One region of the Subtercola sp. RTI3 genome, then DNA from elsewhere that is predicted to be linked to it. Evidence: riboswitches for the same ligand, from Rfam matches in the RefSeq annotation. Region 1 holds a riboswitch; the other holds the start of a gene.
What was found. Region 1 has a riboswitch for thiamine pyrophosphate ahead of thiM (hydroxyethylthiazole kinase). Riboswitches for the same ligand answer to the same signal wherever they lie in the genome.

Region 1 (3,671 bases):
ATCAGAATCGCAGCGGTGACCGGCACGGCCACCAGTGCCCCGAGTACCCCGAGCAGGGTTCCTCCGACAAGGGCCCCGATGACGACGAGGATGCCCGGAACATCCACAGCCCGGCTCATCACCTTCGGGCTGAAGTAATATGCCTCGACCTGCATATAGACCAGGAAGTAGATGCCGACGGCGAGAGCGGCCCACGGCGAGGCGGAGAGCGCGATGAGGGTGATGAGCACCGCGCTGATGATCGTGCCGATGAGCGGGATGAGCGCGAGCAGAAACGCGATCACCGCCAGCACACCGGCGAACGGTACCCCGATGATGCTCATCGCGATGAAGCCGAGCACTCCGTTCGATGCCGCGAGGATCACCTGGCCGATGGTGTACTTGCCCACCGACGAGATGATCTGCTCGGAGATGGTGATGACGCCACCGCGGCGGGAGGCCGGCACCATGAGGTAGAGCGCGTTCTTCGAGGCGTCGAGCGAACCGAGGAAGAAGAGCGAGAGAATCACGATGGTGATGGTTCCGAACACGCCGCCGATGACCGTGCTGCCCACCTTCACCAGGCCGCCGCCGAGGGTGAGCAGGTTCTGCGGATCGCTCAGAAAGGTTCCGAGCGAGGCCGAGATGGCTTTCAGGTCGATGACGCCGCCGAGTGAGGCATTCAGCGACACGAACCACGACTGCCCGGCGAGATCGGAGACCGACGTGGGCAGCGACGAGATGAGCGAGGCGCCCTCGGTGATGGCCACGGGCACGATGAGAAAGAGCATACCCACCAGCACAACGACGAAGCCCGCGAAGACGATGCTGATCGCCCAGATGCGTTTCAGACCCCGACGCTCGATGAGGCGCACGATGGGGTCGAGGCCGAGCCCGATGAACAGCGCCGCGGCGAGGTAGACGAGAACCGTCGCGATCGACGACACAGCCAGCCCCAGCACCAGGGCGATCAGACCGCCGAGTGTCGCCAGAAAACCCGCTCTGAACGCGTTCGATTTCACCGTGCATCCCCACCCCTCAGTCGAAGGAGCCTTCGACTGGTGCTGAGCCTAACGAATGCGCGCCGGTAAGTTGGTGCCATGAGTGCTCCCGTCGTGTCTGCGCGTTCGGCCGTTTCTGTGCAACTTCCCGTCACGTCGTGGGGCGACCCCCGCTCAGAGCGCCGAATTCTGCTCGTGCACGGTCTCACCTCGGCCGGGGCGGTGTGGTGGCAGGTCGCCAGCCTGCTCGCCGCCGAGGGGTTCTTCGTAGAAGCTCCAGACCTCCGCGGCCATGGGCTCGCACCGCGCACTCTCAGCTACACGCTGCCCGAATTCAGCGCCGACCTGCTGCGGTTGGCTGCTCCGGATGCCCGCCCCTACACCCTCGTCATCGGGCACTCGCTCGGCGGCGCCATCACGGGTCACACGCTCGCAGGCCACCCCGAGTGGGCCGTTGCAGCACTGCTGCTCGACCCGCTCTTCGCCGCGGCTGACGACGCGGTTCCGGGCATCGCCCACGAGATGGCGTCGGCTCTGCTCTCGGGCACTGTCGCCGACCATCTGGCCGAGAACCCCCGCTGGCACGCCGAAGACGCCCACCAGAAACTCATCGCGGCCCGCGCCATCAGCCCGTTCGTCGTCGAGCACTCCCTGCTCGACAATGTGCCGTGGAACGTCGGTGCGGTCGTCGCCAACACGACCCGGCGCATGCGGATTCTCGGCGCAGACCCGGCAATCGAACCTCCGGTGTTCTCCGAGGCCGAAGGCCTGTCACTCGCGACGGCCAACCCAGCGATCACGTTCGCCGTGGTCGAGGGCGCCGCACACTCCATTCAGCGCGACGACCCCGCCCGCGTGGTGAGCGAGGCTCTCGCCCTCATCGCCGCCACCTCCTGACCCTTCCCCGCTGAGTCGCCGGCGGGCGGTGCCCGCTAGAATCGTGCTGAGTGACACGGGGTGCCCCACACAGCGGGCTGAGATGAGACCCGTTGAACCTGATCTAGTTAGCACTAGCGAAGGGATGTCGCGAATGACCATTCGCCTGGCACCAGAAACGACCGCAGAAACGACCGCAGCGACGACCGCGCACGACATCGTCGAACGATCCATAGCGCTTCTCGACCGGGTGCGCGCGCAACCGCCGCTCGTGCAGTGCATCACCAACAGCGTGGTGGTGAACTTCACCGCAAACGTGCTGCTTGCCGTCGGGGCATCGGCCGCCATGGTCGACATCCCGGCAGAGGCCGGGCCGTTCGCCGCGGTGGCCTCCGGCCTGCTCATCAACCTTGGAACCCCGCACGCCGAACAGCGTGAAGCCATGCTCGAGGCGGCTCTGTCGGCCCTCGCGCACGGCACATCCTGGGTGCTCGACCCCGTCGCCATCGGGTCGCTGCCGGTGCGCACCGCGCTCGCCGCCGAGCTTGTTGCGCACCGGCCGACCCTCGTGCGCGGCAACCCCTCCGAGATCATTGCGCTTGCGGGCGGCGGCGCGGGTGGGCGGGGCGTCGACTCCACCGACACGGGTGACGATGCTCTGGATGCCGCACAGCACCTCGCGCGCACCTTCGGTTCGGTCGTGGCCATCTCCGGCCCCATCGACATCGTCACCGACGGCACTCGAACCCTGCGTCTGGCGAACGGAGACGCGTTGCTCACCCGCGTCACCGGTGGCGGGTGCGCGCTCGGCGCCGTCATGGCGGCGTTCCTCGGCGCGGCCGCCGACACGGCAAGTACCGATGCGGCCAGTACCGACGCGGCCGCCTCCGCAGGAAGCGCCGACGCGTTCGACGCGACGGTCGCGGCGATCACCGCGTACACGGTTGCGGCCGAGATCGCGGCGGAACGGGCATCCGGGCCCGGCTCGTTTGCGGCCGAATTCGTCGACGCTCTGGCGAAGCTGACCGGCGACCAGCTGCGCGAACGCTTCGTGCTCGCGTGACCGCTCTGAGTTCGGCTCCGCGCGGCTTCGACCCCGCGGTCTACTTCGTGACCGACACCGCGCTGTGTGGCGACCGGGGCGTCGTCGAGACCGTTCGGCAGGCCGTGCTCGGCGGGGTGCACACCGTTCAGGTGCGCGCGAAGAATGAGTCGGCCGCTGAGGCGTTCGAGCTGTTGGTTGCGGTGGGGCAGGTCTGCCAGGGGCATGCCACCGTGCTGATGAACGATCGAGTCGACGTGTATCTGGCGGCGAAGGCCGCGGGTGCGTGGGTTCAGGGGGTGCACGTGGGCCAGGGCGACCTGCCGGTGCGGTGGGTTCGCGAGCTGGTGGGCTCCGAGGCGATCGTGGGCCTGACGGCGAACACGGCGGCGCACTTCGACGCCATCGGCGCCCTGACGCCCGGCACCGTGAGCTACGCGGGCGTGGGGGTCATTCGCCCGACGAGCACGAAAGCCGATCATCCAGAACCCCTGGGAATCGACGGTTTCGCGGGCTTCGCTCTGGCCAGCTCAGTGCCGTGCGTTGCCATCGGGGGAGTGCGGCGGGATGACCTGCCGGCCATCCGTCAGGCCGGAGGCGTCGGCGCCGCGGTGGTCTCCCTTCTGTGCCTCGCCGCCGACCCTCGGCGCGAGGCCGAACTGCTCGTCGCCGCGTGGAACTCGCCCACCGCCGATACCACTGCCCCCGTCGCCCGCCGGGTCGGCGAGCGCGACGATGAGTAGCCCCACCGACCGCCCAGCCCCCTTCGCCCG
Region 2 (3,671 bases), on a different contig from region 1:
CGGGTCGAGCAGCAGCTTGTTCGGGTTGAACCGCTGACCGTTCTTCGGGTCGTACGGGCCGTACACGCGGTACCCGTAACGCTGCCCGGGCTGAACCTGGGGCAGGTAGCAGTGCCAGACGAAGGCGTCGACTTCGTGCAGCAGAATGCGGGTCTCTGCGCCTTTCTCGCCGAACAGACAGAGCTCCACCTTCTCTGCGCCTTCACTGAAGATGGCGAAGTTGGTGCCGCTGCCGTCGAACGTCGCGCCGAGGGGGTATGCAGATCCGGGCCAGCTGTCCACAGAGATCTCCTGTTCAGTTGAGGTGGGGTCGTTGTGAAAGAGGGTGGTGCGTTAGGAAAGGTGAGGTGCGATCTCGCTCGCGATGAACTCGAGATGATCGAGGTCACTGAGGTCGAGCACCTGCAGGTAGAGTCGTTCGGCCCCGAGGTCAGCCAGTTCGCCGATGCGGTCAATGGCTTCGGATGCTGTGCCGCCGAGCCCGCTCTTTCGTAGCTCCTCGGGGTCGCGCCCGATCGCCGCCGCCCGACGTCTGAACTCTGCCTCGTCGGCCCCGACTGCGGTTGTCACCGCAACCGAGTACACCATCGAGTCGGCGTCGCGGCCGATGGCCTCGCAGGCGGCCCGAACGCGCTCGAACTGCGGCCGGATGTCGGCGATCTCAGGAAACGGAATGTTGAATTCCGTGGCGAACCGTGCGGCCATGGCCGGCGTGCGCGCCTTGCCGGAACCACCCACGATGATGGGCAGCGCGGCCTGCACCGGTTTCGGCAGCGCGGGCGAATCGACGAGGCGGTAGTGCTCACCCTCGAACGAATACGTCTCGCCCACCGCGGTGCCGAAAAGCCCGGTGACGATCTCGAGCTGCTCTTCGAGTAGGCCGAAACGCTTCTCCGGGAACGGGATGCCGTAGGCCTCGTGTTCGCGTGCGAACCAGCCGGTTCCGAGGCCGAGTTCGGCTCGGCCGCCCGACATCTGGTCGACCTGGGCGACCTGAATCGCAAGTATGCCCGGGTACCGGTACGTCACCGACGAGACCAGCGTGCCCAACTTGATGCGGGAGGTCTCCCGCGCCAGCCCGGCCAGAGTAGTCCACGCGTCGGTCGGGCCCGGTAGCCCCGGCTCGTCGCCCATGGCGAGGTAGTGGTCAGAGCGAAAGAACGCGTCGAAGCCCAGTCGTTCACTCGCCTGCGCCACAGCGAGAATGTCGTCGTACGTGGCGCCCTGCTGGGGCTCTGTGAAGATTCGCAAGTGCATGCCTTCAGCCTGACATACTTCGCTGCGAACGCGCGGTTCAGGCTGCTTGACGCAGGCGCACCCGGTGCCACGTAGTAGGCTCCGCGCCGAAACCCACCCGAATGCGGTCTTCGCTCGTGGGCCGATCGGCGTCGTAGAGCACCGTCACGCCGCCGCCGGCGAGGGCCACAGTGAACGTCATCGCCCCCGAGCGCGGGGTGAGGCTGCGCGCCTGGCCATCGCGAGATGTGAACGAGATGATGGTCACCGTCGAGGAGAGCCGTGACAGCAGGCCCGCCGAGAGCGGGGGAGCAACCGTGACGGCCCGGCCGTTCACACGGGTGCCGTTTGTGCGGAGCCAGGCCTCGGTCATTCGGCGATGCGCCGCTACGGCCAGGAACATGACAGCAATGATCGCGATCACGGCGAGAACGAACAGCGGCATCATGGTGGAGTCAGAATAGCGGGTCGCCCGCAGAAGTGGGATAATGGCCTCACACGGGAGTCCGGTGAGCCGGGCTGAGAGGAAGGTTCTCAACCTTCGACCGTCGAACCTGATCTGGATCATGCCAGCGCAGGGAGCAGACACTCTCCGAGCCGTCGCTTCCGTCGGCTCCCGCTTACTGCGGTGCTGACGGAAGCGACGTCTCATCACCCGTGCCCTGAAAAATTCGTTCAACGAAAGGGCACGACAAGTGCAGACAACAACAGCAACAATCGGTGTATCAGCGGCGCGCAGTTCGCTCGGGCGCTGGCGGGTGGTCGACATCATCGTGGCCAGCGTCATCGGCGTGGCGGCGGGGCTCATCTTCTGGGCCTGGGGGTTGGCGTACAACCCCATCGGCACTCCGCTCGAGGCGGCTCTGCCGGGGCTCCAGGGTCTGGTGAACGGCGGCTGGCTGTTTGCTGGCGTGCTGGGTGCGCTGGTCATCCGGAAGCCCGGTGCGGCACTGTACACCGAGCTCGTGGCCGCCATCGTGTCGGCCCTGATCGGCACCCAGTGGGGGCCGTGGACCTTGGTCTCGGGGCTCACACAGGGCATCGGCGCGGAGATCGTGTTTGCGCTCTTCCTCTACTCGAGCTACCGGCTCGGAGTGGCGCTGCTCGCCGGGGTCGGAGCCGCTGTTGCGCTCTCGATCACCGACCTCATCGTGTCGTACCCGGGGTCAGACACTCCGTTCATCATCATCTACACGGTCACATCGATCATCTCGGGCGTGGTGATCGCCGGGCTGCTGTCGTGGCTGGCGATGCGCGGAATCGCCCGAACCGGTGCGCTCAGCCGGTTCGCGTCGGGCCGCGAATCAGCGGTGCGGGTCTAGCGCATGGCCCGGGGTCGCTCGGTGCCGCCGCCACGCGGTTCTGCCGCGGTGGCGGGGTCGAGCGACCCCGCGGGAGCCGTGGCCGGCGTTGCCGGCGGCGCGGGCACCGGCGGCGGCGGCGCGCGGGTCGAGGCGCGCGGCTGGGGCTGGCGGCACGCCGGTCGAGCGGCGTGGGCCGTGAGCGAACTCGACCTCGTCATAGAGCCGGGCGAACGCGTGCTGCTCTTGGGAGCATCCGGAGCCGGCAAGTCGACGCTCATCTCTGCGCTCGCGGGCGTGCTCGGCGGCGACGACGAAGGCGAACAGGCGGGGGAGTTGAGCGTCGGCGGGGTGCGTCCGGTGGATGCGCGCGGCCGCGTCGGGCTGCTGCTGCAAGACCCCGACTCGCAGGTCATGCTCGCGCGGGTCGGCGACGATGTCGCCTTCGGCTGCGAGAACCTCGGGGTTTCTCGAGATGAGATCTGGCAGCGGGTGGCAGAGGCGCTCGACGCCGTGGGGCTGCGAGTTCCGCTCTCGCACCCGACCTCAGAGCTCTCGGGCGGGCAGAAGCAGCGCCTCGCGCTTGCAGGCGTGCTGGCCATGCAGCCGTCGCTGCTGTTGCTCGACGAACCCACTGCCAACCTCGACCCCGAGGGGGTACGCGAGGTTCGCGATTCGGTCGCGCGGGTGCTCGAACACTCCGAAGCCACGTTCGTGGTGATCGAACACCGCGTCGAGATCTGGCGGCACCTGGTGAACCGTGTCGTGGTGCTCGCGCCCGGCGGGGGAGTGCTCGCCGACGGGCCTCCCGGCGACGTGCTCGTCGAGCGCGGCGCTGAGCTGGCGGCGTCGGGGGTATGGGTTCCCGGGTTTCCGCCGGCGCGGCCGGTACGGCGTGCGCTCCTCTCCTCCACGGGTAGTCACTGGTCTACGGGTAGTGACTGGCCTGCGGGTGGCGGGTCGGCTGCGGGTCTCGACGCGGATCAGCAGAGGGCCGCCCACGCGGCCGCGAGTGGCCTCGGGGTCGAGCGGCTGCTGCGCGCCACAGACCTCTCGGTGGCGCGGGTGAAGGGCCGAGCCGTGGCGGTGGGTCTTGCGCTCGAGATCGAGCGCGGCACAGCCGCCGCTATCACC

Region 2: it holds a riboswitch for thiamine pyrophosphate, as region 1 does, so the genes downstream of both, QN358_RS13005 (ECF transporter S component) here and thiM (hydroxyethylthiazole kinase) in region 1, are expected to answer to the same signal.

What each region holds. Positions count from the first base shown of each region.
Region 1 covers NZ_JASJXO010000004.1:1,843-5,513, forward strand. Annotated here, with positions in the region: gene QN358_RS02665 (AI-2E family transporter) at 1-1,001, opposite strand, end outside; gene QN358_RS02670 (alpha/beta hydrolase) at 1,080-1,877, shown strand; TPP riboswitch at 1,924-2,019, shown strand; gene thiM (hydroxyethylthiazole kinase) at 2,011-2,919, shown strand; gene thiE (thiamine phosphate synthase) at 2,916-3,641, shown strand; gene thiD (bifunctional hydroxymethylpyrimidine kinase/phosphomethylpyrimidine kinase) at 3,634-3,671, shown strand, end outside.
Region 2 covers NZ_JASJXO010000036.1:6,375-10,045, forward strand. Annotated here, with positions in the region: gene glgX (glycogen debranching protein GlgX) at 1-282, opposite strand, end outside; gene QN358_RS12995 (LLM class F420-dependent oxidoreductase) at 334-1,257, opposite strand; gene QN358_RS13000 (hypothetical protein) at 1,295-1,684, opposite strand; TPP riboswitch at 1,725-1,834, shown strand; gene QN358_RS13005 (ECF transporter S component) at 1,932-2,558, shown strand; gene QN358_RS13010 (ABC transporter ATP-binding protein) at 2,562-3,671, shown strand, end outside.